2 linked regions of the Sediminitomix flava genome follow. The protein of the gene in region 1 interacts with the protein of each later gene in a pairwise test. Links are inferred from orthologs where the notes say so. Each region holds a gene or a part of one and is shown in the gene's direction. Other genes may lie near its edges. The genes, in order: groL and BC781_RS05670.

Region 1 (15,648 bases):
TTATCAAGATTGGATCTCAATATGCAGATGTTGTAACTAACGCCAATGCTGATTTAACTGAGAAGTTAGATGCTCTAACAGATGGAGCTTCTGATAGCATCAATACTATTGAAGTTGGAGATGAGTTTGCAAGTTCTTATTATGACATCTATACGGAATTGATGGGATAAGACTTATTAGGTATAAAAAATGTTAAGCCTTCGGTTATTACTGAAGGCTTTTTTTTATTTGTGAGATTATGTGTACAAGAAAAAGAGCAAGAATGAAGTAATTGTCATTCTGCTTCTTATTTTTGTGAAAAAGCTAGATAGGATTTTTTTGAGAGAGAAAATAGATGAGTATGACATTTAACATAAACCAATTAAAGCGTGTTTTGTCGAAGGCAAATCTTTTAGGGGCCTTTATTCTTGGAACATCTCTATTGAATACATCTTGTAATCAGGATGATATTTTGGAAAATGGAAGTGAACTAGGTGATGGGTCTAATGTAAAAGTATGCTTTGAAGATAATTTTAGTCTTAGAACAACTACAAAGTTTTTTAGAGACAGTATATTAACTTCAAGTGTATCTAATGCTATAGTTGGTGAGATACAAGAAGGAGATTTGGGAACAACTAAGTCTTCTGTTTATTTAAGGCCAAATGTTAGTTCTGGTGTTGCTTTTAATGAGCAAGAAGAATTTGTTGGTTTTGAGTTCTTATTAGTTTTTAATGGATATTCATACGGAGATACTTTAAGTGCAATTGAATTTCAAGGAAGAGAGTTAGAGACTGAGTTGGAAATCATCCAAGAAACAGTTGATCAAAGTGGAGATACTATTATCGTGAGTGTACCTCGTTACCATTTTGAAATTATTCCTGAAAATTCAATTGGAAATGAACTTTTAAGATTTGATGAAATAGATGAAGAAGTCTTATTTGCTGATTTAGATATTGATTCTTTTACAAATTCGTCTGATGGGACAACTTCTGAGCGTAAGTTTTTAAGAATCCCAATGGATGAAACATTAGGACGTCAATTATTTTCTTTAGATACTATTTCTGATTCTACAGTTATTGATCTATTTAAAGGTATTGCTCTTGATATTGTAGATGAAGGTGTCTACTATGGTATTGATGGTTCAAACTCTAAGTTTAGACTACTTTATAATGATAGAGATGAGAATGGTGATATTATTACTGAAGATGTTCAGGGGATAATTAGACCAAAAGAGTTTACATATGATATGTCCATTGCAGGTTTTTACAATAGCTTATTTGATAAAGGCGATGCTCTTGCTAGTTTAAATCTTGGTGATACTCTTAGCTCTGTAAGCTTAAATAATACTGGTTTAGTAACTGCTGGTACACCAATCTACTCTGTGATTGACTTTGATGGAGCATTAGAGCTGTTGAATAGAGCTGTAGAGGAAGGAGATGATAATCCTCTTACAAAAATCATAGTTCAAAGAGCTGAATTAAGTATTAGTGCTGTGGACCCAACAGATAGAAGTGGTACTAGTCAATCTTTAGAATACATAAAAAATAATACTCCTCCACCATCGCAAATTATTTTTGCAACATTAACTGATGAACTTGAGAATGATGGACAGATTAGTAGACTTTCAGATGGAAGTATATCTACGCTATTTACAGAAGCTGGAGATGCAGCTCTTTCGTCTAGTTTCTCAATTGCTAGAAATCAATATGGTACGATAGATATTACATCATATTTTAATGCTAGACTTAATGTCCTAAATGCAAATAATGATGATAATGTTGATAATATTGAAAGTGGGGATTTTAATTATGCAGGTCCAATGGTTGTGTTGCCAACGTCAATTTCAACTGGTGTAAATAAATTAACTTTCCCTGATTCAGAAAGTGATGCTTTAGCTCCTTCAACAGGGCTAAACCCTAATGTTCCACTTAATCTGAATTTGAGACTGTACTATACAATATTTGGAGGTACTTTAGAATGTGGTGAAACTACAGAGTAAATAAAAAATTATTATTATTTAAAAGGTCTAGTTAGGTATTCTAACTAGACCTTTTTTATTTTTTGAATATAATGGGTGTTGGTTATTAGTATTTTAATAATTGTATTGATTAACAGCTTGATAACAAAGAAAAATTATAAAACCCTCATAACTTAAAAAGACTTTTATGAGTGAAAAAATTATATAATTTTGTTTTGATAACAGAGATCAAAAAATAAAAGATAACAATCTTTTAGACCCATTTTTTACTCCAAAAAATAAAATATTATGTGTGGAATTGTAGGTTATTTAGGTTTTAAAGAAGCAAAAGATATATTAATTAAAGGTCTAAGTAGGTTAGAATATAGAGGTTATGATAGTTCTGGCGTTGCCATAATGAATGAAAACTTGAAAGTTTTTAAATGTAAAGGCAAAGTATCTGATCTACAAAACTTAATTGGAGAACAGGATACCCATGGTTCTGTAGGAATTGGACATACTAGATGGGCCACTCATGGTGTACCTAATAACGTTAATGCACACCCTCATTTATCTTCTGATAGTAGAATAGCACTTGTTCATAATGGAATTATAGAGAATTATGGTTCTCTTAAAAAAGAATTGGAATCTAAAGGACACGAATTCTATTCTGAAACAGATACCGAGGTTTTAACCCGTTTCATTGAACAAGTACAAAAAGATAATGAATGTTCATTGGAGGATGCTGTACGTATTGCTTTAACACAAGTAGTTGGGGCTTATGCTATTGTTTTAGTCTCAGTTAATGAGCCAGGTAAAATTGTTGCAGCGAGGAAAGGTTCACCTCTAGTGGTGGGAGTGGGTGAAGATAAGGAAGAATTCTTTTTAGCATCTGATGCAACTCCTATCATTGAGTATACTAAAGATGTGGTTTATCTTGATGATGAAGAAGTAGTTGTTCTTACAAAAGGAGATATTACAATTACAGATATACGTAACGTAGCAAGAGATACATATATTGAAACTCTTGATATGGAACTTGAGGCAATTGAAAAAGGTGGTTACGATCACTTCATGTTGAAAGAAATCATGGAGCAACCAAAATCAATTGAAGATTGTTTGAGGGGGCGTGTAATCGCGGAAGATCTTCATGTGAAATTAGGAGGTATACAACAGCATTTACCTGATCTACTTAATGCGAATAGAATTATTATCTTAGCTTGTGGTACTTCTTGGCATGCAGGTCTTGTAGCTGAATATGTATTCGAAGAGCTAACAAGAATACCTGTGGAGGTAGAATATGCTTCTGAATTTAGATATAGAAATCCAATAGTTGGTAAAGGCGATGTTATTATTGCGATTTCACAGTCTGGAGAAACAGCCGATACTTTAGCAGCTATTGAAATGGCCAAGGAAAGAGGTGCAACTATATTGGGTGTTTGTAACGTAGTTGGGTCATCTATTGCTAGAGCATCACATGAAGGTGCTTATACACATGCTGGACCAGAAATTGGTGTAGCTAGTACTAAAGCATTTACAGCTCAATTGACAGTTCTTACATCTATGGCTCTAATGGTCGCTAAAGAGAAAAAATCTATTTCTGAAAATAGATTAAGTGAGCTTCTAAGAGATTTAGAGCAAGTACCAGCTAAAGTAGAGCAAGTGTTAAAACTAGATTCAGCAATTGAAAGTATTGCTGAAATTTATAAAGATGCTTCAAATTGTCTTTACTTAGGACGTGGCTATAATTTCCCTGTAGCATTGGAAGGTGCGTTGAAGTTGAAAGAAATCTCTTATATCCATGCAGAGGGGTACCCTGCTGCAGAAATGAAGCATGGGCCTATTGCTTTGATTGATGAGGAAATGCCTGTGATTTTCATTGCAACTAGAGATAGTTCTTATGATAAAGTAGTGTCAAATATTCAAGAGGTTAAAGCTCGTAAAGGTCGAGTTATAGCAATTGTAACTGAAGGAGATGCTCTTATCCCTAAAATGGTAGATCATGTTATTGAAGTACCAAATATTCATGAAATGCTGATGCCAATGATCTCTGTAATTCCTCTACAATTATTGTCTTATTACATCGCTGTTATGAGAGATTGTAATGTGGATCAACCAAGAAACTTGGCTAAATCAGTTACTGTAGAGTAATGAATTCTAACTAATAGATATAAAAAAAGCCATCAAGTAATTGATGGCTTTTTTCATTGTATTATATGATAGTTTAGATCGCTTCAAATAACACGATATTATTTGGTGTGTCAATCGTTACTTTACCACCTTTTACAGTTGCTGTAGTACCCGAATAGAAGTCTTTTACTTTTTGACCATCTTCAAACACTTTAGCAACTGATATATCTTTTTTCCCTTTTGGAAGATCAAGACCAACAACTACTTGATCAGAATATTTATCAGATTTAATAGATCTACTAAATACATAAGGAGCTTCTGTAATCATTTGGTGTCTACCAATACCAACTACAGGGTGTAAGCTTTTAAATTTACCAAGCTTCTGCCAGTGAGAAAGAACATCTTTAGTTTTAAAACCATTTCTTTCACTATTCTTTTCGATTTCATCCCAGTTCATGAATGAACGAAGTGTAGCATCACCAACAGTTCCTTCAATGTCTAATGAACGGTTCGTTTCGTCGCCATAATAAACTTGAGCAGAACCTGGAGCAAGGAATAGGAAGTTTGCAGCCTTGAAAGGCTTTTCACGCATTTTGTCAAAAGGATGCCCATCATCGTGAGATGATACATAATTGACAACTCCTTTTCCTTTCAATTCATTGTTTAAAATACTATCATAAGAAGCGAATACTTCTTCATAAGACTTTTCATTAGCTTCCCATTTCAAGCCAAAGCTGATTAGTGTATTGAAGCCTTCATCGAAATAGTCAACTTCTTTATCTCCATTCATGAAATTTCTACCATTTCCGATATTGTAGCCATATACTTCACCAACCATATAGAAATCATTATCATCTAGAACTTTGTCTGGATTTGCTTTTTTCCAGTCTTTGAACGCTGCAATAGCTTCTTTGTGCAAATCACCCCATACACTTTCTTCTGTATGTTTTACAGTGTCAACACGGAAGCCATCAACGCCAAATTCACGAATGTAATCTGTAAGCCATTTGATGATGTAGAAACGAGGAGCTCTCGGGTAACCCGTACGAGCAAAGAATTCATCAAGCTCTTTTTGTTCTTTTTCTAGGCGACCTTCTTTAGTCCATTTTTCAACAAGTGGAGTAGGAATTTCAACGTTCTCATCACTACCTGTAAGAACATCTGGTAAGTTTTCTACCAACGTACAGTTTACGAAGTTTTCATATGAATCATATGTACACTGTGGTTCAGTTCTTACCCAATTGTTATCCCATACTGGGTCTTGGTCAGTTACAGGGCCTGTGTGGTTGATCACAACATCAAGTATAATTCTGATGCCGTTGTCATGCGCAACTTTTACAAGTTCAGCAAGGTCTTCTTTTGTGCCAAAGTTAGGGTCAATCTTAGTCCAGTCTTTTGCCCAATAGCCATGGAAAGGATAAGTTTCTCCTGTGCCCTCATCTACACTTCCATGAATTTGCTCAACAATAGGAGTGAACCATATTGCATTGATACCTAAGTCTTGGAAATATCCTTCTTTGATTTTCTCAGTGATACCTTTGATGTCACCTCCCATGAAACCTCTTAGCTTTGCAGCATTTTCGTTTCTTGGAATAATGTTGTCATTCTCTTTATTTCCGTTATAAAAACGATCAGTAAGAAGGAAGTAGATATTTGCAGCGTTCCAAATAAATGGTGCTTCAGTTTTAGTTGATTGTGTTTTAGCTGGCTCACATGAACTAAGGTTTAAAAGTCCTAAACCATAGAACAAAATGAGTAGACTACTTTTGGTAAGTTTATTCATTTTCATAGAATTTACATTTGGTACGAATTTATTGTTTTTTTTAAAATATCAGAGAATTGAGCTTTAACAAATTGACTTAAAATAGCTTGTTAACTAATATTTGCATCATAAACCAGTAAGTAGACGCTGTAAAAGGTTCTATAATTGAAATAAAGTACTGTGAAGGTGTAGTCCAGATGAAGGAGCAATAAATGCTAGAGCTTGATTGTCTCCTCCATTTAATGATTCTTTGATTTCATCTAGTGATAATTCTCCTGCACCAAGTTTGAACAATGTTCCCATCATCAATCTCACTTGATGTCTTAGAAAACCTTTACCTTCTATTTTGTAAACAAAGCTTTCCTCTGGAAAAAAGTTAGCTGTAAGAATATCGTTTTTAATGATTTCACTTTTGATGATTTCTCTTTCAAAAATGGTAGCATCAGAAGGCTTGTAACAGTATTTCTGAAAATTATGAGTCCCTTCAAACAGTTTGGCCCCTGTTTTCATCAACTCAATGTCAAGATTCTCATGCATATAAACCATGTACGGAGCGCAAAACGGGTGATTTTTTCCACCGTGTGAGAAAAAGTATAAGTATTCTTTAGTCTTTGGGTTTTGAATGATATTGAATTTTTCATCAGTTTCTTTGACTGAAATCGCTCTAATATCATTTGGGAGGTTTTTGTTTAATTTCTCAAAGAATAGTTTGGTGTCTAGTTTTTCCCATAAAAATAATTCAAAAGCAGAGTGTTCTGCAGAAACCATAGCATCTGTACGACTTGCACCTAATGTTTTGAAATTGTCATGTTCTAGAACGAAGTTTATTGTTTTGTCTACCATTCCTTGAATGGTTTTTACATTTGGCTGTTTTTGCCAACCATGATATCTAAACCCTAGATATTGGAATTCGATTAAGTAATAAAATCTTTGCCTGTGTGCCATAAGGCACGAAACTAAAGAGATTTATTTAAAATGAGAAACAGGAAGGTCTTCAGAATTAAAGAATAATTCTCACGTTTGATGTTATTCTGTAGGAATGAAAATCTTAAAGATTGTACCTTGGTTAACGGCACTTTCGACCTGTATATTACCGTTTAATTCATCAACTTGACTTTTTACTAAATATAATCCGAGTCCCTTACCTTCATGGCTAGAGTGTAGTTTTTGGTACATGGAGAATATTTTTTCTTTATTATTTTTCAAGTCAATACCTACTCCATTGTCTTTTATCTCTAATAAAATTCCGTTTTCAACCTTTGAACTTCTGATGTGAATTACTGGTGATAGGTATTTTTTTCGGAATTTTAGTGCATTGGTAATGAGGTGGTAAACAATGCTTTCAATATAGCTTTTTATACTTCTGAGTGATCGTGCATCTTCAGCTAGGTCAACTTCAATTACGGCATTATTTTCATTTATAGCAGTAGATAGACTACTAGTTATTGTTTGAATGATATAATTTAAATCAAGCGTTTTTTTCTCAAGGTTTGAATTTTGTCTGAAAGAAAGTATTTCAATTAGTCCTTTCAAAAGTAGGTCGAGTTCTTTTGTACTTGAAAGGAGTTTGTCTACAAAAGATTTATGTGAGGTCTGGTAATCATCAATTTTCAACAATTCAGCCAACCCAATTACCCTCGCTAATGGAGCACGTAATTTGTGAGATATAGTAAATGCAAATTGCTCAAGGTTTCTATTATGCTGAATAAGGTCAGTCATAAGTTGTTGACGCTCGATTTCTCCTTTTTTTCTTTCAGTTATAGGATACCCAATACAAAGAATCTGATATATTTCCCCTTTTTTATTAGATACAGGGCTAAACATTAGGTCTAGCCAAAAAGTGTTACCTGCTTTATCCGTGCTTTGAACCTCTTCTCGCCAAAAAGAATTCTCATTAGTTTTAGAAGATAACTCTTTGTAGATATTCGGTAATTGTAAGGAAGGAAGTACTTTATTTATATTTTCTCCAATTAATTCGTCGTAGGAATACTTCGCTTCAGAGCAAAATAAGTCATTCACTTCATTGATATATCCTCTAGGGTCAGTCACACATACCAACGAAGTTCTATTTAGAGCAACCTTAAAGTTTCTAATCTCATCGAAACTGTTTTTAAGAAGCTCCTCAACTTTTAGACTATTAGTGACTTCTTTTATAAATAATAATATTCCTTCAATATAAACTTCATTTGATGTTATTAATGGTGAAATAACAACTTCAAAACTTCGAGTTTGATTGTCTATTTGTAGGGTGATAACTTCTATAACTTTTTGCCCATGGATGGCTTTCAGAATGCTATTTCTCCATTTTGTATTTTCTCTAAGATCTAGACCAAAGTATATATTTTCAGAGAATATTTGAGTCGATATTCTTTCAAAGTTTTCGTTATATCTAAGGATTTTACCGTAGCTGTCTAAAAGCATCCAGTTTTCATGACTCAATTCTAATCCTTTTTGTAATTGCTTTTCTGTACTATTTGTGTGTTGAGTATGAAACATTACACCTACTAGATTTAATCCACTTCCTATTTCAAATAATTGAATATTTGTAGGTGTTTTCTCCCCATTGATTATGAGATTAATATTTACATTTTCTGATTTCTTTTTCTGTAAAAGCTCAAAGAAGAATTGCTTTTCTGTACTTGTTTCTGGGAGTAAGTGTGTATTTAGAAAGGTCGAAATTTCAGATGGTATATCTGTATTTAAAATTTGATGGGCTTGTTCATTTGAGTAAATAACTTCATTATTTTCAATCTCGAAAATGAGAAAAGCATTGGGGATATTTTTGAATAGGTTATTCTCTCCAGTTAGAATGTCTACAACATTCAATCCGTCTATCATATCTTCTGCTTTTCTTAATTGATCCAATGTTTTGTTTCTCATCGAAATTCAAGTGTCTTGTTCCTCGAAAAAGGTTTAGCTAGTATTTTTTATAGCCTTTGAATACGTGTCTCAATGAAAATTACAAAATATAGGTTAGTCCAAAATATTAAAATGAAGGATTTATGACGACGAGTGATTAATGTTATAAGTGAAAGTTGAAAAAGTGAAATTAATATGTTTAATCTCTTTATTTGGATAAGCTTTTTAGATATGCTTTTGTAATATTTTTGATAGATGTGGCACCTATGTCATCTAGCTTAATTTTATCAGCAGCAATAAAAAGAGCTTCAGTAATATCATCTTGAGCTACGATTTTTTCATAAGGCTCCACTGTGATTTCAAAAGTGAGGTCTAAAGTGAAATATGTTATATCTTGGTATTCATATGTATTCGGGAAGGAACCAAAATATTTTATACTGCTAACATTAAGTTGGAGTTCTTCAAATATTTCTCTTTTAAGTGCATCTTCTGCGGTTTCAAGTTGATCAACAAATCCGCCAGGTAAATCAAGCATTCCTTTATAAGGATTAAACTTTCTTCTTGTGAATAATATTTCTCCTTTGTCATTCTTTAAAATTGCTGCAACAGCAGAAGCAGCATTTATATACATTCTGAAATCACAAGAGCTACAAAGGAAAGAGTCATCCTTCTGGTATATAAAGTGATCATGTCCACACTTAGGGCAGTATTTTAGAATATTTTTAGGATGTGTATTCATATTTATATAATTACCATTTCAATGGTAAGTATACATACTTTCTATTGATTTGCATCTAAAGTTGAGCTTTTTTAAACTTTAATACATTACAGATTTTTCAGATTCTAATCTAGATTTGATTTCAATCACCAATTTATTGAAGTATTCTAATGTAGTTCGTTTCAGAAAAAGATTTTTTTAATTGAAGTCGTTACTTTATGCTTGAAACCTTACAAGGCTATTATTGAGGAATACTCTTTGTAAGTTGACACAAAAGATAACCTTTACTACTAACCCAAACCTAATCATTAATGAAACCCAGCATGAATAAAAGTAAATACCTTAGGCTGTGGACTTATGGGCTATTCATATTATGTTTTTTTCAAATACAATTTACAAAGGCTGATGATCCATTTGCGAGAATTATAGCAAGTCCTACGGGGGCTATTTGTACAGGCGATACCATTCTGTTTTCTGATAATAGCTTTTCTACCAGTACTGATTTAGATACATGGGAGTGGACCTTTAGTGGAGGAACGCCAAGCGTAGCAACTGGGCAGGGGCCACATGAAATTGTATGGAATAGTGCGGGAGATTTTGAGATTCAATTGATCGTATCTACCAATGGGATTTCGGATACAACCACCTATGAGGTTAGTGTAGTAGAAGCTCCAATTTCAAATGATTTTACTGAAACTATCGACCTATCTAATGGACCTGTAAATGTACAACTAACCCCAGATAACTTTAATAGTAGCTTTAGTTACACATGGATTATAAATGACCTTGTAGAAGGTGAGGTCGTTTATAATGAAGCAAATGTTTCGCATTTAATTCAAGTCAATGGAAATCATACGGGGCAGTTAGTAGTAAGTAATGGCAGTTGTTCATCGAGTTATGATGTTTTGATTACTTCAGCTGGGGGGGAAGGAGATCTAGTTGCCAATTTTACGATCTCAGATACCGTTTCATGTGTTGATTCTTATTTGACTTTTGAACATGAAAATACAGAAGGTGTAACAAGTTGGGAATGGGATTTTGGAGAAGGTGCTCATCCTCGTTTTGCATATAATGGAGGGCCTATTAATGTTTTTTATTCCTCACCAGGAGTGAAGTCAGTATTATTAGTGGTCGGAAATGGAGGGCTTTCAGAGTCAGTTGAAAGAGAGGTTGTGATAGGTGGTTCTGAAAATGGTATATCTATAGCTGCTAATCCAAAATTGAGTACAGATGGAGATACTATTTTTGTTCAGCCGTCCTCTGTGATAAGTTTTAGACCTAATGGTGAGTCAGGTTTAGCCAATTCTTATTTGTGGGATTTTGGAGATCCTTTTGCCCAAGAAGCAGATAGTACCTCTGAAAGTAGAATTGGAGATCATAGTTTTGACACAGGAGGTCTTTATGCTGTAAAGTTGACTAGGGAAAGCTCGGAAGGTTGCGTGTCAGAGTTTGTACAGTATGTGAGGGTGGTAACGGAATCAGATCAAAGCGGTGACTTTGCAATTTCTCCTTCAGGCAAAACTTGTGTATTTAATAGCGTTAGTTTTACCAGTAAGGCGAGAGGTTTTGCCCAAGGAGCAGCAGAAGTTGTTTGGTATTTTGGCGCGGAAGGAGATGCATTTCCACAGTCTTCAGATGGTTTTATCCCCGATTCAGTATACTGGACGCAACCAGGTAAGAAGATTATTAAAGTAGTTTCTAAAAGTTCTCAAGATTATGAAGACTCAGTTGTACATAGTCTTATCTATGATGTTTTAGCTTATCCAGAAGCGACTTTTTCTTTTAATGATACGGCAATCTGTTCCTCAAATGCACAAGAGGTTTCTTTTTTGCCATCTATGCAACTAGAGTATGGCATTTACAACTGGTCTGTAGTTGATGAATCTGGAGGTGAGCAATCAAGTTCTTCAGTAGAACCTAAATTTACCCTTTTGCCAGATGAAAAATATACAGTGTCCTTAGAAGTTTCAAATAGCTATTGTACATCTTCTTATTCTAGAATAATTCAGACAGGAAGTGGGTGTGATGATATTTGGGCTGGTTTGATCGTACAGCCAGCAAGAGATAATTGTGGGTTGTTGAGATATATAATTGAGGGAGTCGGTAGTGAAAGTATTCAAAGTTGGGACTTTAATTTTGGCGGAGGAACGGCTGAACCTGAGGCTGATGGGACAAGTAGTGGACCCTTTACTGTAGATTTTCCTCCAAGTCAATCCGGTAGTCAGATTACCCTTACAGTTGATGATGGAAGTGGGAATGAGGAAACGGTAACTGTTACTTTGGATGGTTCTAATCAAGTAAGAATACCATAAAAATATACCTATGAAACCCAAATATACATCAAGTTTAGTCTTAGCCTCATTTATAATCTTATTGCTTTTTTCTAACCTAGAAATAAAAGCCCAAGATAGCCATTTTACCCAGTTCTATGCGATTCCTACTAATTTGAATCCTGCTTTTGCAGGTAATACAAAACAAGGTAGGCTTACTGCAATTTATAGAAACCAATGGCCAAATTTAGAATCTAATTATATTACTTATGCAGCTGCATATGATCATTACTTTCCGTCTTTTAATAGTGGTATAGGAGTGTTGTTCAAAAGAGATGAACAAGGAGCTAGTATTGGTACTCCATTAGCAAATACTGAAGTTCAAGCCAATTATGCTTATCACGCGCAGTTGAATAATAAGTTTGGGATGTTTTTTGGATTGAACGTAGGTATTACTCAAAGGCAAATAGATTATAGTAGATTGTTATTAGTTGATCAAGTGGATGATGATGGTAGTGGGACAATTAATCCCCCAAACGAGTCATTTCAAACAGGGTCAAAGTTTTATCCAGACATTTCATTTGGCTATTTATTTTTTGGTAAGAATTTTTGGACAGGTTTCTCTTTGTTTCACCTTAATCAACCTAATATAGCTGTGATTGATGGTACAGGAGATGATATTTTGCCAACCAGATTATCTATTCATGGTGGATACTTATTTCACCTTGGTTGGACTGGTCGGAGATCAATGATTAAAGATTATAATGATAAAATATTAACTCCTGTATTTGAATACAGAAGACAAAGGCGTACACAGCAGTTAAGCCTCGGAGCTTATTTTCTAATGAAACCTTTATTAATAGGTATGTGGTATAGAGGTGTTCCAATAATAGAGTCTGCTGAAGAGTCTGGTATTAATCAAGATGCGATATCGGGTATGATAGGATTTAAAATTAAGTCAGTTAATATTGCTTATAGTTATGATTATACTATTTCTTCTCTAACAAATGAAGGAAGAGGTTCCCATGAAATTTCTTTCAGTTTCGATATCCCTAGAAATTCTGACTTTGGGAATAAAAAGAAAAGTGACAAACCTGGTGTTTCTACCCTTCAGTGTCCCACCCCTTGGGTAAATGAGTGATTTGTCATATTATTTTTACTTTTTGTCAGATACGTTTTAGGTTAATTTGCGTCATTGTGTCAGTAAATATGACAATATTCGGATTTTTTTAAAATGGCATAAGAAGTGCTTAAATCTCTACAGATTTGAAAATTATATTTTTAATAAAAATACCTTTTAAACTAAAATAAAATGTCAACAGTTAACATTAAACCACTTGCAGATAGAGTCCTAGTTGAACCTGCTGCAGCTGAGACAAAAACTGCTTCTGGAATTATTATCCCAGATAATGCAAAAGAAAAACCACAAAGAGGTACTGTTGTAGCTGTAGGCCCTGGTTCAAAAGATGAGCCTATGACTGTGAAAGTTGGTGATACAGTGATTTATGGAAAATATTCAGGAACTGAATTAGCTTTAGAAGGCAAAGACTACTTGATCATGAAGGAAGCTGATATTTACGCTATTGTTTAAGTATTAGCTTTAACCTATTCCAATATCAATTTAATTAAGAATCTTTTTTAAAATATTTATAAGATGGCTAAAGAACTTTTCTTTAATACAGAAGCAATTGACGGTCTTAAAAAAGGCGTTGATGCATTGGCTAATGCTGTTAAAGTAACATTAGGACCAAAAGGTAGAAATGTAATTCTTGACAAATCATTCGGAGCACCTCACGTGACTAAGGATGGTGTTTCTGTAGCAAAAGAAATCGAATTGGCAGAGCCAATCGAGAACATGGGTGCTCAATTGGTAAAAGAAGTAGCATCAAAAACTGCAGATGAGGCAGGTGATGGTACTACAACAGCTACTGTTTTGACACAAGCAATCTTTACTGCAGGTATCAAAAATGTAGCAGCTGGTGCTAACCCAATGGATTTGAAAAGAGGTATCGATAAAGCTGTTTCATCTTTGGTGAAACAATTGAAAGATAACTCAAGCGAAGTACAAGACAACAAAGAAATTGCTCAAGTAGCTACTATCTCTGCAAACAACGATGCTGAGATTGGTAACATGATTGCTGAAGCAATGGAGAAAGTTGGAAAAGATGGTGTAATCACTGTTGAAGAAGCAAAAGGTACTGAAACAGAAGTTAAGACTGTAGAAGGTATGCAATTCGACAGAGGTTATTTGTCTCCATACTTCGTGACAAATACTGAGAAAATGCAAGCTGAGTTGGAATCTCCATATATCTTGATCTATGACAAGAAGATCTCAGCTATGAAAGATATTCTTCCTGTATTGGAGCCAGTAGCTCAGTCAGGTAAGCCATTGTTGATTATTGCTGAAGATGTAGATTCTGAAGCTTTGGCTACATTGGTTGTAAACCGTATCAGAGGTGCACTGAAAATTGCAGCTGTTAAAGCTCCTGGTTTTGGTGACAGAAGAAAAGCAATGCTTCAAGATATCGCTGTTTTGACTGGAGGTACTGTAATCTCTGAAGAAACAGGAATGAAGTTGGAAGATGCTACTATCGAGTACTTGGGTACTGCTGAAAAAGTAATTATCGATAAAGATAATACGACAGTTGTAAACGGTGCTGGTGAATCTTCTGCTGTTGAAGCTCGTGTAGCTGAAATCAGACACCAAATCGAAAATACTACTTCAGACTACGATAAAGAGAAATTGCAAGAGCGTTTAGCTAAATTGGCTGGTGGTGTTGCTATTATCTATATCGGTGCTGCTACTGAAGTAGAAATGAAAGAAAAGAAAGACCGTGTAGACGATGCTTTGGCTGCAACTAGAGCGGCTGTTGAAGAAGGCGTAGTTGTTGGTGGTGGTACTGCACTACTAAGAGCTTCTTCTGCTTTGGAAGGTGTTTCTACTGAAAACGAAGATCAACAAATTGGTGTTGAAATCGTGAGAAAAGCAATCGAGGCTCCATTGAGAACTATCCTTGAAAATGCTGGTCTTGAGGCTTCAGTAATCGTAAATAAAGTATTGGAAAATGCTGGAAACTACGGTTACAATGCTAGAACTGATGAGTACCAAGACTTAGTTGAGAACGGAGTTATTGATCCAACGAAAGTTACTCGTTTGGCTTTAGAAAATGCTGCATCTATCGCTTCTCTGTTGTTAACTACTGAATGTGTAGTTGCTTCTGAGAAAGAAGAAGGTGGTGCTCCAGCTATGCCTCCAGCAGGTATGGGCGGTGGAATGCCAGGTATGATGTAATCAGTTGACATCAGAAATAACTTAAGCGAAAGCTTAGTATAGATATTGAGCGGTATAAGTTTTTACTTATACCGCTTTTTTTATGCAATTTATTAAAACATTAACTTCCTTATAAATCATAAGAAATTGCATTTTTTCTATCTTTGTCGTCACTATTCTATATCTAAGAGAAAATTTGTGGGCTTAGGTCGAAAATGACAGAATAAGAGTAGTAATGAAAATGCTATTCATAAATTGAATTTCTAGTTTGTTTTGTTCTATGAATAGCCTTATTATAAAGTAAAAAGAATTCAAAATAAGATGTATCATATACCTGTAATGCTTGAGGAGTGCCTCGATTGGTTAAAACTTGAGGATAGAAACACCTATGTGGATGTGACTTTTGGTGGTGGAGGTCATTCTAAAGCAATACTTGAAAGAATCTCTAATGGGAAATTAGTCGCTTTTGATCAAGATCAAGACGCGAAAAAAAATGCAGATAAAATTGAAAATGAACAATTTTTGTTCGTTCAAAGCAATTTTAGAAACCTTAAGAGATTCTTGAGATTACATAATCAAATTCCTGTAGATGGAATTCTTGCCGATTTAGGAATCTCATCACATCAAATTGATTGTGGAGAAAGAGGCTTTTCAACTCGTTTTGATGCTGAATTAGACATGAGAATGGATCAGTCTGCTGAG
Region 2 (16,970 bases), on another replicon or contig:
TCCGTAGCTGTCATAGATCGTGAACGAGTAATTCCCATCAGCTAAACAGAAAGTTTCAGAGTAGTTGCTATTGCTAGCGTAAGAATCTCCTTGGTAGAGAACAGTTCCAGTACTATTTTTTAATTCCCAAGAAGTTTCAGAACCATAGTTGTCTGTAGTGAGATCAAAAGTTACCTCTGTATCTGAACAGTTTACAGGATTACCGCCACCGCCGCTTTGATTACTGTTTGGTTGAAAATCATCAATGTAAACAATCTCACTACCATCAAATCCACTTTGATCGTAGAAACGAAGTCCTACTTCAATTGATGAACTTGTAGGCGTATAGTTGAAAGAGATTTGTTGCCATTGATTTGTCAGATTGTTATTTGAATAGTTTTGGTAACCATTTACATACAATCTAGCTTTTACATTCCCTTCCGTATGATACACCCAAGCAGAGAATGTGTAGTTGGTATTTGGTGTAACCGTAATAGTTTGTCTGAAGTCTGTGCTACTTTGTGTCGTTGTGTTTACAGAAATAGCTGCAGATGAGCTTCCTTCTTTTACGATAGACGTATTTCTGCTTACATTGATACTACCATCAATGGTTGTCCAATCCGATGGTGTATTCCCACTCCAAGATTCAAAATCTCCATTGCTTACTTGTGCAAATGATACATTTGCGATAGCTAGCATTAGGCATAAACCTAACAGAAAAGTAAAGGTTTTTTTCATTTTTTCAGTGAAAAAAAGTGATGTAAAATAATGAATAATAGTTGTTTATAAAGGATTGGGAAGTACGCTTTTAAAGGTTAAGATAGTTCGATGTATGGGTTAACATTTCATGTTTAAATTGTTACGAACGTGAAGTATTCTTGTAGTCTTTAAAAAGCTGAAAATGTGGATGAAAAATTGTGGAGAAATCTAAGATTTGATTATTTGGTTTTGGGTTAGAAAAGGGCTGTAAGCTGAAGTTGGGCAGTATGAATCATTTTCTGATTTTCTGACTTACGTCCATCGTAAAGAGCATTCATCTGAAGCCCTCCTACAAGACGTTGCGTCCAACGGATATTCCATTGGTAATTGACTCCGTTTCTTAGTCCCTCCAACATTTCATAACCCAAAGGAGTGTTTACTTCACCTTCATAATTGATATGTGTCAGCGCTAAAGAAGCCGAAATACTACGCTTGATGGCTTTTGCCCAGCGCATCTCAAAAGTACCTTTATGGAAAAGGGCTATTCCGCCATCGTTTTCGCCAACCAATGGTGCATTTTTATGCTTGTAAGAATATTGTCCCGAAATTCGGAAATCATTTCGGTGTTGGTAAATCAATTCTGGAGCCACTCGCCACTCGGTATAATCATAGCTTTGTTCTTCTAAAAAGTCAGATTCTTGATCTACTATTTTTTCAGCAAGTGTATTTTGGAATGAAAAATCTTTTGTCAGTTTCAATCTAGAAATGAGCATATATTCTTCATTTATTCTTCGTTCAAATCCGCTGCTAAGCAACGACTTTGCATCTGAAAAATTAGCCTTCACTTCCGCTCCCCATTTCGGGTCTGCTCTATTGATAAACAAAGAGTTTTTGAAAAATACTTTCTGAGAAATCAGATCAGCCTCTGCTATAGGCGTAAATGGAAGAAATCTTTCTTGAAGATCTTCAGAGGTTGTTTTTCGATCTGAGTTAATGGAAGAAACCAACGAAAGTCTAGCCAAAACATTCTTTATTCCTTTTTCTTTTAGCCAAGCTTTAGGTGTTCGAATATTAAGGTTGAAAAGAAATAAAGTACTGTATGCAGGAATGTATTCTCCTGTAGGAACATAGAATTTTGCATAATTTCGTTCATCGGGATTTTGGGCAGGATAAAACTCTTCCAATTCCTGTATTCCGTTTCCATTGTCGTCTCGCCAAGTGTGAGTACCTCTACCAGCTTCTACTTGAAGAAAAACATATTCTTTTTTCAGTTCTTGTCCTGTACCCGTTTCGTAAGAAAAGTTGGTGTTGATATTTCTTTTCCACCAATGTTTATTCAAATCGAGCCTTGCTGTCAATGTTTTCTCAACAAGATCATCACTTGTATTTTTATAGGTCAGTTCTCTGTAGTTTATACTCCCGACCCAATTGGTTGTTTTCCCTTTATTCGAAAATCTGAAACCCACCATCTCTGCTTCTGTGTATGGCGTAATGGCTCCCTCAGAAACATAATAATCTTCTCTTTGCGTATAATCGGCTCTGATCTTTGCTTTTATACTATCTCCAGATTCTATATAAACGGTATGTTCTTCAAAATAACCTACAGATGAAAGCGTTTCATTGTCGGCTCCTTTAGCGAGTGTATTTTTCTCTTCTCTGTAGGTATAACCCGGTTGAAGAATTGCGCCATTCCATCGTATATCTGCTTGGTATCTTTCCCAATTGGCTACAGTTGTATCTTTTAAAATCTGATTTTCCATGAGAAAAGCTTGTCCATCCAATTGCAATTTTCCGACAGGATTTGTAGAAAGTTTGAGCTGATGTTGCATACCATCTACACTTAATCCCCGATCTCTTTTCAAGAAGTCATAGGACAGGTAATCTTTTTCTTTCCATGAAATTTTTGTTCCTGTAGATAGAATTTTGTCTTGCTCATCTTCAGAAATGACAACGCCCCAATCCCGATCATATTCCACTGATCTGAAAGGATCAATCGCTTTGAAATTATCAGAGGTTTGTTGATAGTCAGCATATAATTTCCAATCAACTTTCTGATTTAATTTATTATTCGTTTCAAAACCAAAGTTGTAGGCAGCGCCATTGTCATCATGTTTGTCTGTCGTGGCAAAAAGGTTGAGGTCTTGATTGGAAAGTCCTATTTCAGCGTAAATTTTATCGTTTTTTCGAGGCTTGAATTCACCACCAAATACCCAAAGTGATTTCTGGTTTGGAGCATACAATTTTCGGATTGGAGCAAAATCACCTTGCGGTACGCCGTTGATTGGAGCAACCCATTTATATACTCGTCCTCCACCTTCTTGGGTAGAAAAAACATAGTCACCATTGTTTGTACCTACATTCGTGAAATTGGCTTGAACTAACAGTTCCGCAGAATTATCTGCTCTGACAAGAATGTCTGTATAAGGGACGTTGTTAACAATCGAATCTTTGTAGGTGTATTGAATTTTATTCGGATCAAAAGTTGAAACCGTATCAATGGAGTTGACATAAATTTCATCAATGTTATCTCCTTTACTTGCGATCAGCCTTTTTTCCTCATCAGAAAGTTGATAAAACAGTGAGGTATTTTTGTTATCCTTCTCTTGATAAAAATCAGTGAAGAAAGTGAATTTACCGATTCGCTGTTCATGACTTACTTGAGAGATTGTTCGTGCAAAGTACTGTACCGCATATTCAAAATCTACCCGAATACGACTGTTTTGAGTAATCACCTGTTTTGCGGTAAAAGTAATTTCTGCCAAGTTATAATCAATTACATAATCTTGGTCAAAACCTCTTTTCATCAAAATTCCATCGATATACACTTTTTCAGAACCTGCGATTACCACAATATTATTTTCGTTCTGAGGTCCTAGTAATCGGTAGGGGCCTTTTACACCCTCTAAGGCTACAATTTCTTGACGGTGGAATTGTCCTTTTGCCTGCGAAATACTAGCTACAGTTTTTGACTGATATTTGCTGCTATCATTCCCGAAATTAGCGGTTGCTTGAAGCCCTTGTACGTTTTTGGTATATCTGAGAAAAGCAGATATTTTATCATCCATAATCTGAACATCTCCAGCACTCAAACTTCCTTTTTCATGACTTAGTTTTATTAAGATTCGATCAAAGTCTTGAATGTTCTGCGTATTTCCTTCAGGCTGATAAGGTACTTGACTATCCGTAATACTCGCTTCCAAGAGAATATCTTCCGTAATCGCTCCTTGCAATTGTAAATTCAGCCCCGAATTCACGTAAAAATCTTGATTACTTCCAATCGAAAATCCTCTGCTAATACTACCCATAGTTTGTACTTCTCCTGTGTCAAACAAGGATTCCCTTTTGAAGCTTTTCCGATTATTTCGTCTTCTGTTTGAAAATGTATTGGAAGTAGTATCTGACTTAAAGTGAAAAGAAGAATAGGTTGTATTGGTCTGAATACTATTAAAATCTAGTACTCTGTAGCTTACCAAAACAGAATCAATCAAGGAGCTGTCAGCATTGAATATCAACTGCTGATTTTCGAAAAGAATATTTTCGTTTTTCGCCTCACCTACAATCTGTAGAACTTGGAAAGAACTAGGGTCTACAAGGAGCTTATCGAGCGTTTGATTTTGGGCATAAACCCACTTTCTACGAAGATTAGAATTCTCCGAAGTTTGTGCTAAGCTGGGTATGCTCAAAATTAGGAATAGGAAAAAAGTAAGCGTAGGCTTCACTCGGTATAAGTCAATAATTGTATATTCTCTATCTCAAAAAGCTATGTTTTAGCCAATATTAAAGACAAAACTACGTAAAAGTCAGCTGATTTGATAATATTGCATACAGAAGATTAACGTCTTAACAATTTAACTTTTTGAAGAAAATGTAGCTAAGTTTTACCGAGTGAGATAGATCAGAAAAGACGTATTATTTGATTTTAGTCTCAAAACCATCAATACTCAAGGTGTTTTTTTCTTCCCAATAAGTCTCTATTTTTTCTTGTCCTTTCTTCTCCGCCCAAACATCCAGTGTTTCTCTGTCTTCTTTGAAGTCCATAAAAGGAACTCCGAAACCACATGAAGTTTGTACCAAGTCAACTTCCATTTCAATAATTTGACGTGAGCCTAATGCTTGAGGAAATAACCCGATGTAATCATGAAATTCTTGATCTCTATCATGATAGATTTTTGCTGTTCCATAAAGCCTTAAAATGAGTGGATTTTTCTCAAAGGAGCAAAACATGATGGTCATCCGATCATTTTTGAGCAAATGAGCAGCCGTTTCGTTTCCACTCCCCGTTTTGTTTTGCCATACAATTTTATTTTGGTCAATCACTCGGAAGGAATCGCCGCCTTTGGGAGAAACATTTACTCTACCTTCATCGGCTGCTGTACCAACAAAAAAGATATGCTGATCTTTGATGAATTCTTGAAGTTGTGGAGTGATATGGTCAATCTTCTTTCCCATGAAATGAAGTGTTTTTGGATTTTATAAAATGAGCTGTAGTTGTGAGTAAGTAACAAAAAAGTAGCAGTGCATTTGGACTACACTGCTACCTGAAAAGATTATATATCTCCTAATTGTGGACGAACCACGATATCTTCTACCACAGAATTTTGAGAAAGTGTGTAGCTCGCAAATACCAATTCAGCAATATCTTCACTCTTACTGAAACGGTCGTCTGGAAGATCGACACCATCCCAACTCGCTGTACGAGTAGCTCCAGGCATAATTGAAGTTACTTTTACATTGAATGGTTTCATTTCTTCTCTCAACGATCTCGACATCCCTAGCATGGCATGTTTTGAGATAGAGTATGAACCACCATTGGCATAAGCCATAAAACTAGCTACAGAAGCAATATTAAAAATATGTCCTTCTTTTCTGTCCATCATTTCTCTGATGAACCCTTTTGTCAGACGGTAGGCACTATAAAGGTTGGTTTCGATCATTTGTTCCAAAATACCATCCTCTTCTTCATGGATTGCACCCGGAATAAATACACCTGTGTTGTTCACTAAAACTTTTACAGGCTCACCCACTCTTTTCACAAAATCAATAAACGTAGCAGTATCTTCTTTTACACTCAGATCAGCTGTTTGTATATATACTTTTACTTTATATTTTTCTTCAATTTCTTTTTTCATGTCGCTCAATTGCGCTGCATTTCGAGCACATGAAGCGATGTTGTGACCTGCTTGTGCGAATTTTTCAATGATCGCTTTACCAATTCCTTTACTTCCCCCTGTAACAACTATCATAATTATTCGTTTTTGTTATGATTATTTACCTTCGAATTTAGACAAAAATTAGGAAGAAGAAAGCAGAAAAAGAAAACTGTTAAATTAGACAAAAATCAAATATTGAAGTTTGAATGCTATTCAGATCTTTATATTTGTAAGTTACTTTTTAAGGAGTAGAAATAGAGCTATCTAAAAGATATACTATGATTAAAAGATTGGGAAGTTTCACGCTGTTTTTGAAGCAGCTGTTTGTAAACAGAGAATCGCCCAGAGTTTACGGAAAGCTATTTTTTGAAGAATGTATTCGTATTGGCTTAGATTCTATTTTCATTGTGTCAATCGTGGCATTTTTTGTAGGAGCTGTAAGTGCTGTACAAACGGCCAATAACATGACAAGCCCGTTTGTACCAAAATATATCGTGAGTTTGATTGTTCGCGACATGCTGTTGTTGGAAATCGCACCTACATTTATTGGGGTTGTTTTTGCCGGAAAGGTAGGCTCCAACATAGCAGGAGGACTCGGAACCATGAAAATTACGGAACAGATTGATGCCCTTGAAGTAATGGGAATCAATTCCGTTTCTTATTTGGTTCTTCCAAAAGTCTTGGCTTGTGTCGCAATGTTGCCAATGCTAACCACGCTAGCCGCTTTTCTAGGGATTTACGGAGGTTATGTCGCTTCTATTTTAGGAGGATGGCTTACCCCAGAAGAATATATTTACGGATTACGATTCGAGTTCATTCCGTTCAATGTCACTTTTGCACTCATCAAAGCCTTAGTTTTTGGCTTTTTGGTATCTACAATTTCTTCTTTCTTGGGTTATAATACTGTAGGAGGAGCTTTGGAAGTTGGAAGATCAAGTACAAAAGCAGTAACAAATAGCTGTATTGCTATTTTGGTAGCGGACTTCTTATTAGCTCAACTTTTAATCTGATTCGGAGAACATGATAGAAATAACAAATATCAAAAAGGCTTTCCAAGGAAAGGAAGTACTGAAAGGAATCAGTGCAAAGTTTGAGCAAGGACAAACCAATATGATTATTGGTGCATCGGGTACAGGTAAAAGTGTATTGCTGAAAACGATTGTAGGCTTGATAGAACCCGACTCTGGAACGATAGAGTATAATGGCAGGGATTTCTACAATTCTAGTTTGAAAGAACAGAAAGCAATCAGAAGAGAAATAGGGATGCTTTTTCAAGGTTCTGCTCTTTTTGATTCAAAAACAGTTTATGAGAATGTGAAATTCCCTTTGGACATGATGTCAAAAATGTCTGAAGGAGAAAAAAAAGATAGAGTTGAATTTTGCCTTTCAAGAGTAGGGCTTGCCGCTGCTGCTGATAAAATGCCTTCTGAAATTAGTGGAGGTATGCAGAAAAGGGTTGGTATTGCTCGTGCTATTGTCATGAATTCACAATACCTTTTCTGTGATGAACCAAACTCAGGACTTGACCCTCAGACTTCGATTGTCATTGATAATCTTATTCAAGAAATTACACATGAATATAACCTGACGACCATTATCGTATCTCACGATATGAACTCTGTAATGGAAATTGGTCAGTACATTTTGTTCATGTATCAAGGTCATAAAGTTTGGGAAGGTAGTAATGAAACTATTCTTGATTCTGATGAGAAAGCATTGCATGACTTTATCTTGGCAAATAAGCTCATGCAGAAATTTAAAGCTTTACGATAAAAAATAGATTTATGCCTATCAAAGTCATTCAAGGAGATATCACTCAGATGAAAACGGATGCCATTGTAAATGCAGCCAATACATCCTTATTGGGAGGTGGAGGAGTAGATGGTGCAATCCATAGAGCTGCAGGGCCAAAGTTGCTTGAAGAGTGTAAAACCTTGAATGGCTGTGCTACTGGGCAAGCGAAATATACCCAAGGCTACCAATTAGCAGCCCGATACATCATTCATACCGTAGGGCCTATTTGGCAAGGAGGAGCAAAGGGTGAAGAAGAATTACTAGCTTCTGCTTACCTCAATTCTTTGAAAATAGCTGAATGCCTAAAATTAAACTCCATCGCATTCCCCAATATCAGTACTGGAGTTTATGGCTTTCCTAAAGAAAAAGCTGTAGAGATAGCATATAACACAGTGAATTTGTTTTTAAGAACAACTTCTACAATGGAAGTTTATTTTGTCTGTTTTGATGCTGAAAACCTTTCTCTCTATCAGAATAAGTTGATTTAGAAGATAGTACTATTTATAGCAAAAGGTGTTAAATGGTACATTGAAAACGGATTTTGTTTGTATTTTCTTGACAAACAGGGAATTATTGTTACTTTGTACTTTACTTTTGAAGTGTCTGTATTTTAAAAAGCGCAGATACCCAAAAACAACCAGCACGTATTTAAACGTCAACTCGCTATGAAGTATAGAAAAGAAAAGAAGCCAAAGGTGAATCCTGCCTTGGATGGCTTTGACATTCGTATCAACTCCTCTGGAGAAATCGAAAGTACTTACACCATCGAACAACTCAATGACTTTCTAAACCAACATGTTGTTGACAAGAAATTGAAAAATCGAAATGATTTAGACGTTAAAAAAGAATGACAATAAAAAAGTCCTTGGAAGTGTTTCCAAGGACTTTTTTATTGTTGGTTTAAGGTCGTTTATTTTAGAATCTTATACCAAACATGATTGTATTTAACTCAGGGTTTGTATCTGTATATCTGAATAATGGAGAAAGCTCATAATTGGCGAAAATTTTGAATCCAGCTTTCGGAATACCAATTTCAGTACTTAAACCATAACGGAAATCTTGGATATTGAATGGATCATGGTCTTTCTCTTTTTCCGTGTCACCGTCTCTAGTGAATTTGTGTTTTTGCCAGCTATCGATTCTATAGTTTGCATAACCTCCAATACCGAATTGGAATGAACCTTTATCTCTACCAATCTGAAGCATGATCGGAATGCCAATATTTGCGACAGCAAGTTTATTCTTTTTCACCGAAGACCAATCTGAAGGAACTTCTCCAAAAACTACTTCTTCACCTTCAACACTTAAGAGTACATCGTCTTCGAACATATAATTGTTCCAAGAAATTGATAAACCATATTTAATGAAGAATGGAGATTTATCTAAGTTACCAATCTGAGTTCTCCAGTTATGAGAGAAGGCTACATATCTTGAACCAAGAGGATCGAGTCTGTAAGGGACATTTCCTGGTATTTCACCATTTTCGACGTATGTATTCAAACCTAAATCCATGTTCCAATATGATCTAGTACGTCTTTTGGTCTTCTTCTGACCGTCGTTGTTACTATGTCCAAAGTTGATTGAGATACCGTCGTCACCTTTCACATTGATTGTTTCAGACTCTTCCCAATCGCTATCCCAGTCGTTGTCCCATTTATTCCAGAAATCAGATTCTTTTGAAGAGTTTGTAACTACTTTTGGTTCTGAAGAAAAATCACGTCCAACTCTAGTATCTACGGTCAATTTACCCCATGATTTATCCAATTGGTAGAAGCCGTTGTAGCGGTCAGCTGAGTCAGCTAAAGTTTCTATACCTATAAGAACTTCTATGATATCACTGTATTCTAATTTCTCTCCTGATTTTGATTGGAAACTCAAAGTTGCTCCATCAGCAAAAATTACTTTTACAGAATCTGTATTAAATTCTTGAGCCGAAACCGTTAAAGAGGAAATCAAAAGAGTAATAAAAATAAAGACTCGTTGTATACTTCTTCTAAACATATCTATTTGGTTTTATATGGTATTTATTGCTAAACTTTATGGAAGATGATTGCTTAGTTTTCGATTAAATTTGAATTATTTTCAAAAAAATAATCATCTTCGTTTCATCTCATTTTGTACAAAAGATGCCTCTTTCACTTAGAGGTTGCATCAATTCGTCAAATTTGTAAATCTTTTTATATGCTTTCGCTTAAAGACACCGAAAAAGGGACAAATACAATATTGCTTGTTCATGGATTTTGTGAAACAGCAGATATTTGGGATGATATAATACCTTATTTGTCCGATGAATTCAGGGTTATAGCTATTGATCTCCCTGGGTTTGGCCGTAGTCCGATGTTAGAAAAAACGACAATATCAGGAATGGCTAATTCTATAAAAAATACTATAGATCAATTAGATATTTCAAAGATACACATTATCGGACATTCTCTAGGAGGCTATGTGAGTCTTTCTTTTGCTCAACAATATCCCGAAAAAGTTGCAGGGCTAACACTTTTTCATTCTACCGTTTTTGAAGATGGTGATGAGAAGAAAAATACGAGAACTAAAGCTGTCCAATTTTTAGCAGATGAAGGAGTAGAAAAGTTTACCACTTCTATGTTTAGAGGTTTGTTTAGTACAAAAACAAAGAAAGAAAAGGAGTATTTGATCAATCAGACCATTAAGAATAGTTCAGAAACAGCGCTTGAAGCTGCACAGCAAACGATGCTTGCAATGAGAGATAGAGATGATTCGACTGAATGGTTAAAACAAACAGATATACCAATTCAATTCTTGATAGGAAATGAAGATCAAGCTGTTTCTTTAGATGACTCTTTAAAGCAGTGTCATTTGGCCAAAAACAATACGGTACATTTTTATCAGGATGTAGGGCATATGGGAATGCTTGAAGCACCTCAGAAAACTGCTGAAGATTTACTTTCTTTTGCTCAAAAGATTTATAAATGATACAAAAAAAATCCCATTCAGATGCTGAATGGGATTTTCACCTTATTACTTACCTATTATTGTATTAGTAGACAAACTAATACACCGCACAATATTCACATTTACTAATCTTGTTCACAGATGCCTATTATAAGTTACATCTGAGATGTTTTAGCTTTTTTGATTTCTGCATTGCAAATATGGCGGGATTTTCTCGTTATTATTTACAAATTTCGGACAGCTCGTTATGGAAATCGGACAAATCGGATTGTTTATGTGCACATTAGCAGTTAGTTACATTTTAAGGTGTCCTAAATGCTTGTAAAGCTTAATCAATATTAAGTTGCTCGTATTGTTTTGGTGTGATTTTGTGATACTTCTTGAACATAGAGGAGAAATGTCCAAGGCTAGAGAAACCAAGCATAAATGCGATTTCTGTGAGGTTGTATTTCTTCTTTCGAATGAGACGCAAGGCTTCTTCCATTCTGTATGATTGAAAATATAATGAAGGAGAAGTTCCAAAAGTTTGATTGAAGATACGTTGTAGTTTACGAGGACTCATATTTACTTCTTCTGCAAGGTGACTGATACTAGGAGCTCCATCCATTATTGAATTCTCTAGTTTTGCTTTCACTTTAAATAAGGAATGCAAGTCCGTAGAATTTATAGGCTTGATATCATTATCGTCTTTGATCCGATCATTGAAATATTTAGCAATCAGAATGAAAATTTGAACGGATAGACTTTTTTGCATGAGCCTAAAAAGCATTCGATTGTCATCTAGATAATCCAAGAATTCTTTGATTAGATTCTCTATCGGAGATTTTATCTGTTCAAAAAGTAGTGCATAGGGGTGTTCATCAATGAATTTTAACCAAGTACGAGTTGCGTCATTTTGAACTCCTTTTCTCAACTTATCAATAGAATAATAATAGGTAAACCAAGTACATTCTCCTTTCGGAATATTTATGAAATGATCTAAGCCCGAGTAGGTGAGTAAAACGCCCGATCGGTAAAATGTACCTTTGGTAGATACCACTTGATCTGAATCAGATGGGAGCAAAACTACAACTTTGAGACTATCCTCTGCATCTTGTTCTGTTCGTTTTAGACTGATAGCACGTTTGAAGTTAACAGAAAAGAAAGTGACCTCAAGTCCTTTATCTAAAGTGTGATGTACGATTTTTCCTTTTCCAAAGGAATTGTCAAACTCCAGTATGCCATTGGAGACTTTCCCCTGAAAGATCTCCTCAAATATTTGTTCATTTTTTACAAGCGGACCTTCGGGTAATTCAATAACGAGGGATTTCTCTATACTCATGGTATTAGGTTAACAAAAAAGGGTGTAAAAAAGTAAAATTAGGTTTTGATTGGGGCTAAAAAAAAACTGCTCCAATTTCTTGAAGCAGTTCTTAAACTCTTAGAGTGAGAAAGGATAAACTAAACTGTAGTATCCATTGACCATTGCTCTAGGTAGTCTCCAACCTTGCGAACAAACATTCCTCCTAAAGCACCATCTACAACTCTGTGATCATAAGAGTGAGAAAGGATACACATATGACGGATTCCGATGAAGTCTCCTTGAGGAGTTTCTACTACAGCAGGTTTTTTATCGATAGAACCAAATGCCATGATACCTACTTGCGGTTGCATGATGATTGGTGTTCCTGCAATGTTACCAAATGATCCGATGTTAGACATAGTGTAAGTACCGCCTTGAAGATCATCTGCCGTAAGTTTATTCTCACGAGCTCTTTTTACAAGGTCATTTACTTTCAATGTCAAGCCAGAAAGACTATAATGATCTGCATTGTGAATAACTGGTACGATCAAGTTACCGCTAGGCAATGCTACAGCCATACCAATGTTTACATCTTTCTTCTTAATGATTTTATCTCCTTCAACAGAAACGTTCATCATTGGGAAGTCTTTCAATGCTTTTGCGATGGCGTGAATCAACAATGGCGTAAATGTAAGGTTACTGCCTTCGCGTTGTTTGAATACATTTTTCCACTGATTTCTCCAGTTTACCAAATTGGTCATATCTGCTTCAACGAATGATGTAACGTGCGGTGAAGTATGTTTAGATTCAACCATACGCTCTGCAATCATCTTACGCATACGATCCATCTGAATGATTTCATGCTCTCCACTTACAGATGAAACTGGAGTAACAGGAGCAGATGGTTTTGGTGCTTGAGCAGGAGCTGCTTTTGGAGCTTCAGCAACAGGTGTAGAAACTGCTGCAGGAGCAGCCGAACGGTTTTCTAAGTATGCTAAAATATCATCTTTTGTCAGACGTCCTTCTTTTCCTGTACCCGGAATTCTAGACAGTTCATCTACAGCAATATTTTCAGTTTTAGCTATATTTTTTACTAATGGAGAATAAAAACCATTATTCTGACCTTCAGCTAGTGGGGTAGTATTAGTGGCTTCAGGGCTTACAGGAGTAGCTTCTGCTACAACTTTTTCTTCTTTGGGAGCTTCTGAAGTTGTCGTTGTTGGAGCAGCAGTTTCTCCAGCGCCTTCTACTTCAATAATTGCGATTGGACTACCAACAGCTACTACATCTCCTTCTTTAACTAAGATCTCTTTTAAGACACCATCTTCTAAGGCAGGTACTTCAGTATCAACTTTGTCTGTTGCTACTTCAAGTACTGGCTCGTCTTGCTCAATTGTGTCGCCGATTTCTTTTAACCATGAGAGAATTGTACCTTCCATAATACTTTCTCCCATTTTTGGCATTACCATCTCAACAAGTCCCATATGATAATATTTTATATTTTAGTCCTTTAACTGGATAATCTATTGTGTTATAATAAGATGTGGCATGAAAAATTGGTTGCCCATTATAGCGAATGTAAAAAAGAAGTAACCGCAAATCCAATTAATTACATGCACTTTTTTACACTTCATGACGATAATAACTATCTTTAAGTATCCAAATTCTATTGATCAAAATCTTTTTACTACATTAATTTATTGCGAATATTTAAGAACTCTAATTTTAAATTTTGTGAAACGTAATTTATTCAAACATATATTTTTCGATCTTGACCATACACTTTGGGACTTCGAAAAGAGCTCGGAAGAGACTTTAATCGAACTCTACAAAGATTTTCAACTTGAAAAACGAATGAATGCTCCTGTTGAACTTTTCGTAGAAACTTTCCGAAAAGTTAATTTTTCGCTTTGGGCACAGCTCGATAATAGAGAAATCACGAAAAAGTATGTGAGAGAGCAGCGTTTCCCTTTGGTATTTGAAAAATTAGGTGCAAACCCAGCAGACTCACCAATTGGTATGGGAGAGGAGTATTTAAGAAGATGTCCTAAAAAGGCAAATTTGATAGAAGGGACCATTGAAGTTTTAGAATACTTGAAGGATGATTACCAGCTTCATATTTTGACGAATGGTTTTCAAGATGTACAACACATTAAAATGAGTCATAGTAATATTGATTCATATTTTGAAAGTGTAGTAACGGCTGAATGTTCTGGTTTCTCAAAACCCAACAAAAGTATGTTTGATTATGCCTTGAACTTAGCCAATGCCAAGGCTGAAGAGTCAATTATGATTGGGGATAACTTGAATGCAGATATTAAAGGAGCGATAGGAGCGGGTATTCAGGCTATTTTTTTTAATCCCGATGAAAAAGATCATGAAGAAGAGTTGTTGGCAGATATCAAGAATTTGAATCAATTGATCGATTTGCTTTAAAATGCAAAATCCCATTCTGTAGCGATCAGAATGGGATTTCGTATTTATGCTAAAGATCTGGTCTTCTAGACTACTTCTTTGTACTGAATTTCATAAAGGCGAGCATAGAAACCGCCTTTGGCAAGTAATTCATCATGAGAACCAACTTCTTTGATTTCTCCTTTATCTAAAACGATAATTTTGTCAGCTTCTTTGATAGTTGCTAAACGGTGAGCAATCGCAATAGAAGTACGCCCTTCCATCATAGAATGCACTGCTCTTTGGATCAACTCTTCTGTTTCACTATCTACTGATGAGGTAGCTTCGTCCAAAATCAAGATTTTAGGATCGTAGACCATCGCACGCACAAATGAAATCAACTGACGTTGTCCTACAGAAAGTGTAGAACCTCTTTCCATCACATTATAATTCAATGTTCCTGGTAATTTCTCGATGAAATCTTTTGCTCCAACCAATTCGGCAGCTTTCATGATTTGTTCATCAGTGATGTCCGTATTGCCAAGCGTGATGTTATTTCTGATGGTATCTGAGAATAAGAATACATCTTGCAATACAATTCCGATGTGTTGTCTGAGGTAACTCAAATCATACTCATGAATCTCTTTTCCGTCCAAGAAGATTTGTCCTTTCTGAATTTCATAAAAACGATTCAGTAGATTGATGATTGAAGATTTACCAGCACCCGTAGCTCCTACAAAGGCAATTTTATCTCCAGGATGCATTTCAAAGTTGATGTCTTTTAGTACATAATTCTCATCATTGTATGCAAAGAATACTTCATCAAATTTGATATGTCCTTCTATTTTTTCTGGTTTTTGCTTTCCTTCACTTTGAACAGCGTCTTTGATATCAAGTAAGTCAAAAATACGTTCTGTACTTACTACACCCATCTGAAGCGTGTTGAAACGGTCAGCAATCATTCGGATTGGGCGGAAGAACTGACCAATATACATGATAAAGGCAACCATTGTACCCACTTGAATATCTGCGCTCAGCACTTCTCTGGCTCCATACCAAACCAAAAGTCCTGTACTACTAGCCGAAATGACTTCTGCTACAGGATAGTAAACCGAGTAGTACATTACAGAACGAAGGTTTGCTTTTTTGTGCTCTTCGTTGATTTGTTCAAACTTCTCTTGCTCTCTTTTTTCACTGTTGAAAATCTGAACGATGTTCATTCCTGTAATATGCTCTTGAACGAAGGTATTTAAGTTCGCTACGGCAGTACGCACATCGTGGAAGGAAGACTTGATTTTCTCTTTGAAAATGTATGTCGAATACAAAAGAATTGGAAGTACAGAAAGACAAACCAAAGTAAGTTTCCAATCTGTATAGAACATCAGAAGTAAAATGAAGAATAACTGAAGTAAGTCTCCAATAAGTGCCGCGACACCATTTGAGAAAACTTCTGAAAGCGTCTCGATATCAGAAACTGTTCTTGTAACCAAACGTCCGATTGGAGTCTGATCGTAAAAAGACAGTTTGAGTTTCAGAATATGCTCATAAAGTTTTACTCTGATATCACGAATGACGTGTTGCCCTAGCCAACCTGAGATATAGGTATGGGAAAATTGTACCAATGCTTGGAACAAGGTAAGTCCAATCAAGAGGATAAGCATGAAGTTCAAGCCTTCAAAATCTCCTGGTACAATGTATTGGTCAATCGTTTTTTCAACTAAAAAAGGGCGGACTGGAGCTAATACTCCCAACCCGACAGTTAAAAGGACTAAGCCTACAAAATGTACTTTGTATGGCTTGGCAAAAGTGAAAAGGCGCTTTAATATGTGGCGATCTAACTTCTTCTTCTGTTTCTTGTGCTGTTCTGACATGAACTTTTAGCTTCCGTGTTTACTTTTTGGAGGCAATGATACCCTCCTTTCAGAACAACAAATTTGCTCAATGGTTTGACAATAGGCAATAGAAGACCTCAAAAGTTCATAAAAGCCTGATGATTTGACGTTAAAAAAATAAAATTACGTAAAATTTACACTTTTTATATAATTCGGATTCTTTCAATATTACCCAAATTATTTTCTTCAAAAATACAGGGTTGTATGGGTATTATTTGTAGATATTCATTAGGTTAATTATGTCATAATTTTAAGATGCGTACGGAAGGAAATATGGGAGGAGGATTTTTCATGAAATAATCTATTTTTGCATCTTAAACATTAAAAATAACACAATGCTGAGCGCGGTTGTAACTCGGCTAATTACTCACATATAATTTGATACATAATGGAATCAGTATTTGATAAGGTTTCTGCCATGGGGCATGAGCAAGTTGTTTACTGTCATGATAAAGAAACAGGGTTAAAGGCGATTATTGGTATTCATAATACTGTGCTTGGACCTTCTCTTGGAGGAACTCGTATGTGGATGTATGAGAATGAACAACAAGCGCTTAATGATGCTCTCCGTCTTTCGAGAGGAATGACTTTCAAAAACTCGATTGCAGGACTTAACCTTGGTGGAGGAAAAGCAGTAATTATCGGAGATGCTAAAAAGCATAAGACTGAAGCTTTAATGCGTGCTTTTGGCCGTTTTGTGAAAAACTTGAACGGTAAATATATCACAGCAGAAGATGTTGGAATGACTTCTTCTGATATGGAGCATATTTTTGCAGAAACAAAGCATGTTTCTGGTCTTCCAGAGGCTAGAGGTGGTTTGGGTGATCCATCACCATTTACAGCGTATAC

Evidence for each region.
Region 2: the proteins of groL (region 1) and BC781_RS05670 interact in binary tests that used the Escherichia coli proteins (3 or more experiments, as listed by UniProt). The link is inferred for Sediminitomix flava from one-to-one orthologs.

Annotation. Positions count from the first base shown.
Region 1 is NZ_QGDO01000003.1:445,089-460,736, forward strand. The notes cover bases 12,713-15,648. They hold groL (chaperonin GroEL), read left to right. Parts: upstream 12,713-13,329; coding sequence 13,330-14,967; downstream 14,968-15,648. Other genes in these bases: BC781_RS13715 (PorP/SprF family type IX secretion system membrane protein), read left to right, coding at 12,713-12,816; BC781_RS13720 (co-chaperone GroES), read left to right, coding at 12,988-13,266; rsmH (16S rRNA (cytosine(1402)-N(4))-methyltransferase RsmH), read left to right, coding at 15,268-15,648. In the rest of the region: BC781_RS13675 (glycogen/starch synthase), read left to right, coding at 1-170; BC781_RS13680 (DUF4270 family protein), read left to right, coding at 341-1,978; glmS (glutamine--fructose-6-phosphate transaminase (isomerizing)), read left to right, coding at 2,246-4,087; BC781_RS13690 (alpha-amylase family glycosyl hydrolase), read right to left, coding at 4,161-5,855; BC781_RS13695 (tRNA pseudouridine synthase A), read right to left, coding at 5,988-6,773; BC781_RS13700 (sensor histidine kinase), read right to left, coding at 6,855-8,708; BC781_RS13705 (NUDIX hydrolase), read right to left, coding at 8,896-9,426; BC781_RS13710 (PKD domain-containing protein), read left to right, coding at 9,729-11,717; more of BC781_RS13715, read left to right, coding at 11,728-12,712.
Region 2 is NZ_QGDO01000001.1:1,481,539-1,498,508, reverse strand. What follows is about bases 5,898-8,724. They hold BC781_RS05670 (ABC transporter ATP-binding protein), read left to right. Parts: upstream 5,898-6,848; coding sequence 6,849-7,601; downstream 7,602-8,724. Other genes in these bases: BC781_RS05655 (outer membrane beta-barrel protein), read right to left, coding at 8,538-8,724; BC781_RS05660 (hypothetical protein), read left to right, coding at 8,288-8,473; BC781_RS05665 (O-acetyl-ADP-ribose deacetylase), read left to right, coding at 7,613-8,110; BC781_RS05675 (MlaE family ABC transporter permease), read left to right, coding at 6,110-6,838; BC781_RS05680 (SDR family oxidoreductase), read right to left, coding at 5,898-5,921. Also shown: BC781_RS05695 (endonuclease), read right to left, coding at 1-717; BC781_RS05690 (hypothetical protein), read right to left, coding at 933-4,361; BC781_RS05685 (pyridoxamine 5'-phosphate oxidase family protein), read right to left, coding at 4,588-5,127; more of BC781_RS05680, read right to left, coding at 5,226-5,897; more of BC781_RS05655, read right to left, coding at 8,725-9,623; BC781_RS05650 (alpha/beta fold hydrolase), read left to right, coding at 9,804-10,574; BC781_RS05645 (helix-turn-helix domain-containing protein), read right to left, coding at 10,882-11,874; BC781_RS05640 (dihydrolipoamide acetyltransferase family protein), read right to left, coding at 11,994-13,319; BC781_RS05635 (YjjG family noncanonical pyrimidine nucleotidase), read left to right, coding at 13,570-14,271; BC781_RS05630 (ABC transporter ATP-binding protein), read right to left, coding at 14,337-16,100; BC781_RS05625 (Glu/Leu/Phe/Val dehydrogenase dimerization domain-containing protein), read left to right, coding at 16,510-16,970. UniProt on the Escherichia coli protein: Part of the ABC transporter complex MlaFEDB, which is involved in a phospholipid transport pathway that maintains lipid asymmetry in the outer membrane by retrograde trafficking of phospholipids from the outer membrane to the inner membrane.